Linked DNA regions of Longimicrobium sp.. The protein of the gene in region 1 binds, or shares a complex with, the protein of each later gene. Links are inferred from orthologs where the notes say so. Each region holds a gene or a part of one and is shown in the gene's direction. Other genes may lie near its edges.

What was found.
Region 2: the proteins of secY (region 1) and secA are in contact, whole or in part, in a crystal structure (PDB 3DIN), measured with the Thermotoga maritima proteins. The link is inferred for Longimicrobium sp. from one-to-one orthologs. Residues at the interface, in WP_004081795.1 of Thermotoga maritima: Glu108, Gly109, Glu110, Glu111, Ala236, Glu237, Arg238, Arg239, Ile240, Thr241, Ile242, Gln243, Tyr244, Ala245, Arg246, Arg247, Val248, Thr249, Gly250, Arg251, Arg252, Val253, Tyr254, Gly256, Ala257, Ser258, Thr259, Tyr260, Leu261, Pro262; in WP_004082002.1 of Thermotoga maritima: Glu261, Ala262, Arg263, Lys300, Ala301, Arg302, Thr303, Ile304, Ile305, Leu323, Tyr324, Asp325, Pro326, Val329, Ser330, Tyr333, Ile336, Lys340, Phe345, Val349, Glu363, Phe364, Tyr374, Ser375, Gly376, Gly377, Glu393, Ile395, Thr482, Ser483.

What each region holds. Positions count from the first base shown.
Region 1 is NZ_DATBNB010000430.1:849-6,850, reverse strand. Bases 1,971-4,785 are described here. They hold secY (preprotein translocase subunit SecY), read left to right. Parts: upstream 1,971-2,622; coding sequence 2,623-3,948; downstream 3,949-4,785. Other genes in these bases: map (type I methionyl aminopeptidase), read left to right, coding at 4,689-4,785; VIB55_RS11680 (adenylate kinase), read left to right, coding at 4,060-4,692; rplO (50S ribosomal protein L15), read left to right, coding at 2,163-2,621; rpmD (50S ribosomal protein L30), read left to right, coding at 1,973-2,170; rpsE (30S ribosomal protein S5), read left to right, coding at 1,971-1,980. Also shown: rpsH (30S ribosomal protein S8), read left to right, coding at 1-264; rplF (50S ribosomal protein L6), read left to right, coding at 275-814; rplR (50S ribosomal protein L18), read left to right, coding at 868-1,245; more of rpsE, read left to right, coding at 1,258-1,970; more of map, read left to right, coding at 4,786-5,438; rpmJ (50S ribosomal protein L36), read left to right, coding at 5,566-5,682; rpsM (30S ribosomal protein S13), read left to right, coding at 5,715-6,002. UniProt on the Escherichia coli protein: The central subunit of the protein translocation channel SecYEG. Consists of two halves formed by TMs 1-5 and 6-10.
Region 2 is NZ_DATBNB010000456.1:4,736-8,866, forward strand. What follows is about bases 1-3,859. They hold secA (preprotein translocase subunit SecA), read left to right. Parts: upstream 1-383; coding sequence 384-3,659; downstream 3,660-3,859. Other genes in these bases: nadD (nicotinate-nucleotide adenylyltransferase), read left to right, coding at 1-364. UniProt on the Escherichia coli protein: Required for protein export, interacts with the SecYEG preprotein conducting channel.

The sequences.
Region 1 (6,002 bases):
TACATCCACGACTACAAGGTCCTGGACGACGGCCGCTTCGGCCAGCTTCGGCTGTACCTGAAGTACTACCAGGACCGGCCCATCATCCGCGAGCTTCGCCGGGTGAGCAAGCCGGGTCTGCGCAAGTACGTGGGCGTCGAGGAAATCCCCCGGGTCCGCAACGGGCTGGGGATGGCGCTGCTTTCCACCTCGCGCGGCGTGATGACCGATCGCGACGCCCGCGCGGCCAAGGTGGGCGGCGAAGTTCTCGCCTACGTCTGGTAAGGGGGACGACATGTCGCGAATTGGAAGAAGGCCGATCCCCGTCCCCGCGGGCGTGGACGTTACGATCGATGGCAACACCGTGCGCGTGAAGGGCCCCCGGGGCGAGCTTTCGCGCACCCTGCACTCCGACGTGATCGTGCGCCGGCAGGACGGCGAGATCCTGGTGGAGCGCCCCTCCGACGAGCCGCGCTTCCGGGCGCTGCACGGCCTCAGCCGCACGCTGGTGGCCAACATGATCGACGGGGTGACCACCGGGTTCACCAAGACGCTCGAGATCGTGGGTGTGGGCTACCGCGCCGAGACCAAGCCCTTCGGGCTGACGCTCTCGCTGGGGTACAGCCACCCCATCGAGTACAAGGCTCCCGAGGGCATCACCCTGCGGGCGGCCACCCCCACCGTGGTCGAGGTTTCCGGGACCAATAAGGAAGTGGTGGGGCAGGTGGCGGCCGAGATCCGGTCGCTGCGCCCGCCCGAGCCGTACAAGGGCAAGGGCGTGAAGTACCAGGGCGAGGTGATCCGCCGCAAGGCGGGCAAGGCGGGCGGCAAGTAAGCCGCTCCGCCCCCGAACCGGCGAATCATCGCATAGTCACTTCAGAGGAACCAATGTCTGGAACGAGAAAGGTCAAGACGCGCGAGCAGCGCCGCGACCGCCGCCACCGCCGCGTACGCGGCAAGGTGAACGGCACCGCCGAGCGCCCGCGTCTGGTGGTGCACCGCTCCCTCAACAACGTCGAGGGACAGGTGGTGGACGACGTGGCCGGCCGCACGCTGGTGGGGCTGAGCACGCTCGACGCCGACCTGCGCGGCAAGCGCGAGGGGATGTCCAAGACGGAAGCCAGCCACGCGGCCGGCAAAGCGCTGGCCGAGAAGGCGCGCGAGGCGGGCGTTACGCACGTGGTGTTCGACCGCGGCGGCTACCTGTACCACGGCCGTGTCAAGGCCTTCGCCGAGGGCGCCCGCGAGGGCGGTCTCGAGTTCTAAGGGAGCTTACGAATGGCTGAGAACAGACAGGGCGGCGGTGGTCCGGGCGGCGGACGCTCCGGCGGCGGACGTCCGGGCGGCGGCTTCGGCGGCGGCCAGGGCCGCGGCGGGTTCGGCGGCGGCCAGGGCGGCGGCCGCGGGCGCGGCGGTCCGGGCGGCGGCGACGAGCGCGGCGGCCAGGGCGGCGGGCGCGGCGGACGGGGCGGCGGCCAGCGTGACGGCCGCGGCGGCGGGCAGGCCCGCGAGTCGGAGTTCAAGGAAAACGTGGTGCACATCAACCGCGTCGCCAAGGTGGTGAAGGGCGGACGCCGCTTCAGCTTCACCGCGCTGGTGGCGGTGGGCGACCAGGCCGGCAAGATCGGCATCGGCACCGGCAAGGCCAACGAGGTGTCCGAGGCCGTGCGCAAGGCGCTGGAGTCGGCGCGCCGCGCCATGGTCAAGGTGCCCATCCGCGAAGGCACCGTGCCCCACGACATCGTGGGCGAGCACGGCGCAGGCCGGGTGCTCCTTCGCCCCGCTGCGCCCGGCACCGGCGTGATCGCCGGCGGACCGGTGCGCGCGGTGCTGGAATGCGTGGGGGTGCACGACATCCTCACCAAGTCGCTGGGGAGCAACAACCCCTTCAACATGGTGCTCGCCACCCTCGACGCGCTGCAGGGTCTCACCACCCGCGAGCAGCTGGCGATGGAGCGCGGCGTGCCCGTCGAGGCGATCGGAGGCGGCCGTCATGGCTAAGCTCAAGATCACGCAGACCAAGAGCTACTCCGGTGCCCCCGAGGGGCAGCGCCGGACGCTCCGGGCCCTGGGGCTCAGGCACCAGCGCTCGGTGATCCAGGAGGACAACGCCGCGATCCGCGGGATGATCTTTCAGGTCCGGCACCTCGTGAAGGTCGAGGAAACGGACGGGCAGGAGAACAATGGCTGACCTCAGCAACATGCGGCGGCCCGAAGGGTCGCACCGCGACACCAAGCGGCTGGGCCGCGGCACCGGGTCCGGCACCGGCAAGACGGCGGGCAAGGGGCACAAGGGCTCCAAGGCGCGCGCCGGCCACCACGGCCCCGGCGGCGGCAAGCCCGGGTACGAGGGCGGCCAGATGCCCATCCACCGCCAGCAGCCCAAGCGCGGCTTCACCAGCCTGAACCGCGTGGAGTACCAGGTGGTGAACCTGTACCAGCTGGAAACGCTGGAGGGCGAGGGGCCCATTACCCCCGAGACCCTGAAGGACCGCGGCCTGATCGGGCACGCCGGCCGCCCGGTGAAGGTGCTGGGCACGGGCGACCTGACCCGCAAGGTCGAGATCACGGCCCACAAGTTCAGCCAGTCGGCCCGCGACAAGATCGCGGCGCTGGGGGGAACCGTTCAGGAGATCGGCTGAAATGGCCAACCCCGTAGTTGCCCTGTGGCGCATTCCCGAGGTGAAGAGCAAGATCCTCTTCACCCTCATGTGCCTGCTCATCTACCGGATCGGGGCCCACATCACGGCGCCCTGGATCAACGTGCCTGCCCTGCGTGAGTACGCGGGGCAGCTACAGGGGACCGCCTTCGGCATCTACGACATGTTCGTGGGGGGCGGCCTGTCGCGTGCGACGGTGTTCGCCCTGGGGATCATGCCCTACATCTCCGCCAGCATCATGTTCCAGCTGCTGGCGGCGGTGGTGCCCTCCGTCGAGAAGATGCAGAAGGAGGGCGAGGACGGACGCAAGAAGCTCACGCAGTACACGCGGTACGCCACCGTGGTGCTGGCGATCTTCCAGGCGTACGGGTTCGCGATGTTCATCGAGACCCAGGTGCCGGCGGCCGTCACCAACCCGGGCTTTCCCTTCCGGCTGACGATGATCCTGACGCTCACCACGGGCGCGGTGTTCATCATGTGGCTGGGCGAGCAGATCACCGACCGGGGCATCGGCAACGGCATGAGCCTGCTCATCTTCTTCGGCATCGTGGAGTCGCTGCCGTCGGCGCTGTACGAAACCGGCCGCCTGGTGGGGCTGGGGCAGGTGAACATCTTCGCGATCTTCGTGCTGATCGCCATGATGCTGGCGACCATCGCCGGCACCGTGGCGGTGACCATGGCGGCGCGCAAGATCCCGGTGCAGATCCCGCAGAAGGTGATGGGGCGGGGGCGCATCCGGCAGGGGCAGAAGTCGTTCATCCCGCTGCGCATCAACATGGCGGGGGTGATGCCCATCATCTTCGCGCAGTCGATCATGATCGTGCCGGCCACCCTGCGGCAGTTCACGCAGGCGGAGTGGGCGCGCACGGCGGCGGGGTGGTTCGCGCTCAACACGATTCCGTACTACGTGGCGTTCACGGTGCTGATCGTGTTCTTCACCTACTTCTACACGGCGATCATCTACAACCCCGTAGACATCGCCGAGAACCTGAAGAAGCAGGGCGCGTTCGTGCCGGGGGTGAAGCCGGGCGCGCGCACGGCCGAGTACATCGACTCGGTGATGTCGCGCATCTCGCTGCCGGGGGCGCTGTTCCTGGCCGCCATCGCGCTGATCCCGTCGGCGGTGCTGAGCGCCTTCGGCGTGGCGACGCTCAGCCGCGTGCTGGGCGGCACCGGCCTGCTGATCGTGGTGGGCGTGGCGCTCGACACGGTCCAGCAGATGCAGCAGCACCTGCTGCTGCGCCGCTACGACGGCTTCATGAAGAAGGGCCGCGTGAAGTTCCGCGGCCGCCAGCAGCGCTACATCTGACGGCAAGGTACCCAGTATCCTAGTGCCAAGTGCCTGGTCGGCGTGACCGGGTACTTGGCACTCGGCACTTGGTACTCGTTCAAGGACCGACCCGTTACCGGAACCGACTGAATGGATCTCGTTCTCCTTGGCGCCCCGGGCGCCGGCAAGGGCACGCAGGGCGCCCTGCTCGCCGAAACGCTGGGCACGCCCAAGATCGCCACGGGCGACATGCTGCGCGACGCAGTGCGCCAGGGCACCCCGCTGGGGGTGCAGGCCAAGGCCGTGATGGACGCGGGGAAGCTCGTGTCCGACGACATCGTCCTGGGCCTGGTGCGCGAGCGGCTTTCGCGTCCCGATGCCGAGGGCGGCGCCATCTTCGACGGCTATCCCCGCAACGTGGCCCAGGCCCGCGCGCTCGACGGGCTGCTGGAAGACCTGGGGCGCGGCATCGACGCGGTGGTGTACCTGGAGGTGGACGACGACGCCATCGTGCGGCGGATGAGCGGACGTCGCACCGACCCGGAGACCGGGGTGGTGTACCACGTGGACCACAACCCGCCGCCGGCCGACGTGGCCGGCCGGGTGGTGCAGCGCGACGACGACCGCGAGGAAACGGTGCGCCACCGGCTGGAGGTGTACCGCGAGAACACGGCGCCGCTGGTGGAGCACTACCGCGGCGCCGGGGTTCCCGTCCACACCCTGGACGGGTCGCGCGCCATCGACGCGGTGCAGGCCGACGTGCTGGGGGTGCTGGGGCGGTGATCCACCTCAAGTCGGCGGCGGAGATCGACACCATCGCCCGCGCGGGGGCCATCCTGGCCAGCCTGTGGCGGGCGATTCCCGACCGCGTGGCGCCCGGGGTGAGCACCGGCGAGCTGGACCGCTGGGCGGAGTCGTTCATCCGCTCGCACCCGGGTGCCGAGCCGGCGTTCAAGGGATTGTACGGCTTTCCCGCCACGCTGTGCATTTCGGTGAACCACGAGGTGGTGCACGGGATCCCGTCGTCGCGGCGCGTGCTGCGCGAGGGCGACATCGTGAGCGTGGACTGCGGGGTAAAGCTCGAGGGGTTCTACGCCGACGCCGCGGTCACCCTTCCCGTGGGGCCGGTGGCGGAGCCGGTGGCGGAGCTGCTGGAGCTCACCCAGCTGGCGCTGGCCCGGGGGATCGCCGAGGCGCGCCCCGGCAGCCGCCTGGGCGACGTGGGCGCGGCGATCCAGGAAGTGGCCGACGGGGCGGGGTACGGGGTGGTGCGCGAGCTGGTGGGCCACGGCGTGGGCCGCCAGCCGCACGAGGAGCCGCAGGTGCCCAACTTCGGCGTGCGGGGCAAGGGCCTCAAGCTGCTGGAGGGGATGGTGCTGGCCATCGAGCCCATGTTCAACCTGGGCACGGCCACGGTGCGTACCCTGCCCGACCGGTGGACCGTGGTGACGGCCGACCGCAAGGTGTCGGCGCACTTCGAGCACACCGTGGCGGTGACGGCCGGCGGGCCGCGGATCCTTACGATCTGAACACGTGTGACGAGTATCCGGCACGGACGCCCTCTGGCGTCCGCGCCGTTCCAAGCCTTGCGGAATCGCCGAAATCTGGTTACGTTCTCAGGCTTACGTTCTTTCAGGATACACAGGCGAGGCGAACATGAAGGTCCGCGCGAGCGTGAAGCCGATCTGCGAGCACTGCAAGGTGATCAAGCGGCGGGGCGTCATCCGCATCATCTGCAAGAAGAACCCGCGGCACAAGCAGCGCCAGGGCTAATCCCAGACTCGGCCAGACAGGAGAACAGCAGGATGGCTCGTATCGCAGGCGTCGATCTTCCGCGTGAAAAGCGCGTAGAGATCGGCCTTACGTACATCTTCGGGATCGGCCGCGCCACGTCGCGCCGCATCCTGGGCGAGGCGGGGATCAACCCCGACACGCGCGTGCACGCCCTCAACGACGAGGACGTGAACAAGCTGCGCCGCATCATCGACGCGAACATTCGCGTGGAGGGTGCGCTGCGCTCGGAAGTCTCGCGCAACATCAAGCGCCTGATGGACATCGGCTCGTATCGCGGGCTGCGGCACCGCCGCGGGCTG
Region 2 (4,131 bases), on another replicon or contig:
CCTGGAGCTGCGCAGGCAGGGCCCGTCGTACACGGTCGATACGCTGCGGGAGCTGCGCGCGCGCGAGCCCGCCGCCGAGCTGTTCTTCATCACCGGCGCCGACATCCTGGCCGAGCTCCATCGCTGGCGCGAGCCCGACGAGGTGCTTCGCCTGGCCACGCTGGTGGTGGTTTCGCGGGCGGGCGAGGCGCTTTCGCCGTCCGGGGGCGCCGCGGCACGGGCCGTGGAGATCACCCGCGTGGACGTTTCGTCGACGCAGGTCCGCCGCCTAGCCGCGGCGGGCAAGAGCATTCGATACCTGGTTCCCGAGGCCGTGCGCGCCGTCATCGAGCGCGAGCGGCTGTACCGGGACCTTTCCCATTGATCAGGCTGAAGGAACGCAGATGCTGAAGAGCCTCGTACACGCCGTGTTCGGCACGCGCCACACGCGCGAGCTGAAGCGGCTGCGGCCCGTCGTGGAACAGATCAACGCCCATTTCGAGCGGCTGAAAGACGTGTCCGACGACGAGCTGCGCGGGCAGACCGCGCGCTTCCGCGAGCGCATCGCCGAGGCCACGTCGGAGGTGGAGGCCGAGCTGGGCGACCTTCGCGCCCAGCGCCGCCAGTCCGAGGACGCCGCCGAGCGCGAGGCGCTGTCGCAGGCCATCGGCGACGCCGAAAAGCGGCTGAACGCCGAGCTGGAGGCGGTGCTCGACGAGATCCTGCCCGAGGCGTTCGCAACGGTGAAGGCGGCGGCGCACCGGCTGGTGGGCTCCGAGGCGCAGGTGACGGGGCGCACCCTGAGCTGGGACATGGTGCACTACGACGTGCAGCTGATCGGCGGCATGGCGCTTCACCACGGGCGCGTGGCCGAAATGGCCACTGGCGAGGGGAAGACCCTGGTGGCCACCCTGCCGCTGTACCTGAACGCGCTGGCCGGCCGCGGGGCGCACCTGGTGACGGTGAACCCGTACCTGGCGCAGCGCGACAGCGAGTGGATGGGGCACCTGTACGGGTTCCTGGGGCTCACCGTGGGGTGCATCGACCTTCACGAGCCCAACACCCCCGAGCGCCGCGCCGCCTACGGCGCCGACATCACCTACGGCACCAACAACGAGTTCGGCTTCGACTACCTGCGCGACAACATGGTGCACGAGGTGGGGCAGCGCGTGCAGCGCGGCCACCACTACGCCATCGTCGACGAGGTAGACTCGGTGCTGATCGACGAGGCGCGCACCCCGCTGATCATCTCCGGCCCGGTGGGCACGGGGACCAACGCGGCGTACGCCCGCTACAACCCGTCCGTGTCCGACCTGCACCGCCGCCAGACGCGGCTGGTGAACGAGCTGATCGCGCAGGCCGAAAAGGACATCGAAGGGGGCGACACCTACGCCGCGGGCGAAAAGCTCTTCCTGGCCCGCCGCGGCTCGCCGCGGAACAAGCGGCTGCAGAAGATGCTGAACGACGACCCCGGCCTGGTGAAGGTGATCGGCAAGGTCGAGCGCGACTACATGATGGACAAGCGCGTCCACGAGTTGGAGGAGAACCTCCTGTACTCCATGGACGAAAAGGGCCACACCATCCACCTGACGGACCAGGGGCTCGACGTGCTGGCCCCGGACGACCACGACGCCTTCGTGGTCCCCGACATCTCCGAGGCGGTGCACCGGGTGGAGCTGGACGCCTCGCTTTCGCTGGACGAGAAGCGCGACCGCAAGGACGAGCTGGAGCGCGAGTACGCCGACAAGAGCGAGCGCATCCACATCATCCACCAGCTGCTCAAGGCGTACACGCTTTTCAACAAGGACGAGCAGTACGTCATCCAGAACGGCGAGGCGATGATCGTCGACGAGTTCACCGGCCGCATGATGCCCGGCCGGCGCTGGAGCGACGGGCTTCACCAGGCGGTGGAGGCCAAGGAAGGCGTGGCGGTGAAGGCCGAGACGCAGACGCTGGCCACCATCACCATCCAGAACTACTTCCGGATGTACGACAAGCTCGGCGGCATGACGGGCACCGCCGAGACCGAGGAGGGCGAGTTCCACCAGATCTACGGGCTCGACGTGATGGTGATCCCCACCAACCGTCCCGCCCAGCGCCAGGACCGCCACGACCTGGTGTACAAGACCAAGCGCGAAAAGCTGAACGCCATCGTCGAAGAGGTGCGCCGGCTTCACGCGATGGAGCTGCCCGTTCTCGTCGGAACCGTGAGCGTGGACACCTCCGAGACGCTTTCGCGCATGCTGAAGCGCGCGGGGGTGCCGCACGAGGTGCTGAACGCCAAGTACCACCAGCGCGAGGCCGAGATCGTGTCGCTGGCGGGGCAGGCGGGCGCGGTGACCATCGCCACGAACATGGCCGGCCGCGGCACCGACATCAAGCTGGGCGAGGGCGTCACCGCCCCACGCACCATCGCCTGGCTCAAGCAGCGCGGGGCAGACCTCAAGGCGCTCAGCACCTCGCCCGACCCGGCCACGGTGGTGGACCTGACCACGCAGGCCGACGACTTCGAGGTGGAAACGGGCGGGCTGCACATCATCGGCTCCGAGCGGCACGAGTCGCGGCGCATCGACCGGCAGCTGCGCGGACGCGCGGGGCGCCAGGGCGACCCGGGCGCGTCGCAGTTCTTCCTGTCGCTGGAAGACGACCTGATGCGGCTGTTCGGCTCCGACCGCATCGCCTCGATCATGGACCGGCTGGGCGCGGAGGAGGGCGAGGTGATCACCCACCCGTGGATCACCAACTCCATCAGCGGCGCGCAGAAGCGCGTGGAGATGCAGAACTTCGAGGCGCGCAAGCGGCTGCTGGACTACGACGACGTGATGAACCAGCAGCGCGAGGTGATCTACGACCTGCGCACCTTTGCCCTGGAAGGCGGCGAAGAGCTGAAGGGCGAGGTGTGGGAGATGATCGAGCGGGCGCTCCCGGTGGTCGTCGACGAGTACGCCCCCGCCGGCGCGGCCACCGAGGAGTGGGACGTGGCGGGGCTGCGCCAGCGCCTGATGCTGGACTTCATGCTCACGGCCGACCGGCTTCCGGCGAACGAAGGCGATGCGCCGGGCTTCGCGGGGCGCGCGGAGCTGGACGACTACCTGGTGGAGGCGGCGCGGGAGCACTACCACGACAAGCTGGACCGCTTCGGCGAGGCGGCCGACGCGGTGCTGCGCTTCGTAGTGCTCAACACGATCGACGAGAAGTGGAAGGACCACCTGTACGACCTGGACCACCTGAAGGCGTCGATCGGGTTCCGGGGATGGGGGCAGAAGGACCCGCTGCTGGAGTACAAGAAGGAAGCGTACGACATGTTCGAGGACCTGATGACGGACCTCTACCAGTCGGCCGCGCGCTTCGTGTACCGGGCGCAGCTGGCGCCCATGGCGCCGCCCCCGCCGCCGCCGCCGATGACCTTCTCCGGCCCCGCCGCCGACGCGGAGCTGGGCGTGGCCGACGAGGCGCGGGAGCGCGACGAGCAGCCCGCGCCCGCGCCGCCGCCGCCGCCCCGCCGCGCCTCGCTGGGCATCAACCCGTACACCGCGGTTCCGCCGAAGCCACGGGAGATGCACACCAACCGCGAAGAGCCGGGCGCGCCCAAGCCCGCTCCCACCCCCGCGGTAGGGCGGAACGAGCCCTGCCCGTGCGGAAGCGGCAAGAAGTACAAGAACTGCCACGGCAAGGCGTAGGGCAGGGAATCGGGCCACCGAACGGGGGCCCGGAGCGGAATGCTCCGGGCCCCCGTTCGCACTTTCGCACTTTCGCACTCCCGCACTCACGCACTCACGCACCTGCCCGCAGGCGGGAAAAGTGGCTGGTGTGGAAGGCGGGCGGTGATTACATTCGGGATGTGTTCGGGTGGCCGCACGGTGCGGGCGCCTGGCGAAACCCCGGTCCCGGAGCCGCGTGCATGGTCACGATCACGTGTCCCATTCCCCCCGCCTTCGTCAGCATCAAGCACTGGCCGGAGTCCGAAAAGCCGCGCGAGCGGCTGCGGTCGCAGGGGGCCGAGGCGCTGTCTGCCCGCGAGCTGCTGGCGCTGCTCATCGAAACGGGGGAGCCCCCCCGGCGGGGCCGGCCGCCGCGGTCGGCCATGGACCTGGCCGGCGACCTCCTGAACTGGTTCGCGCCCGAAGGCGGCGACGAATCGCTGCGGCGCAT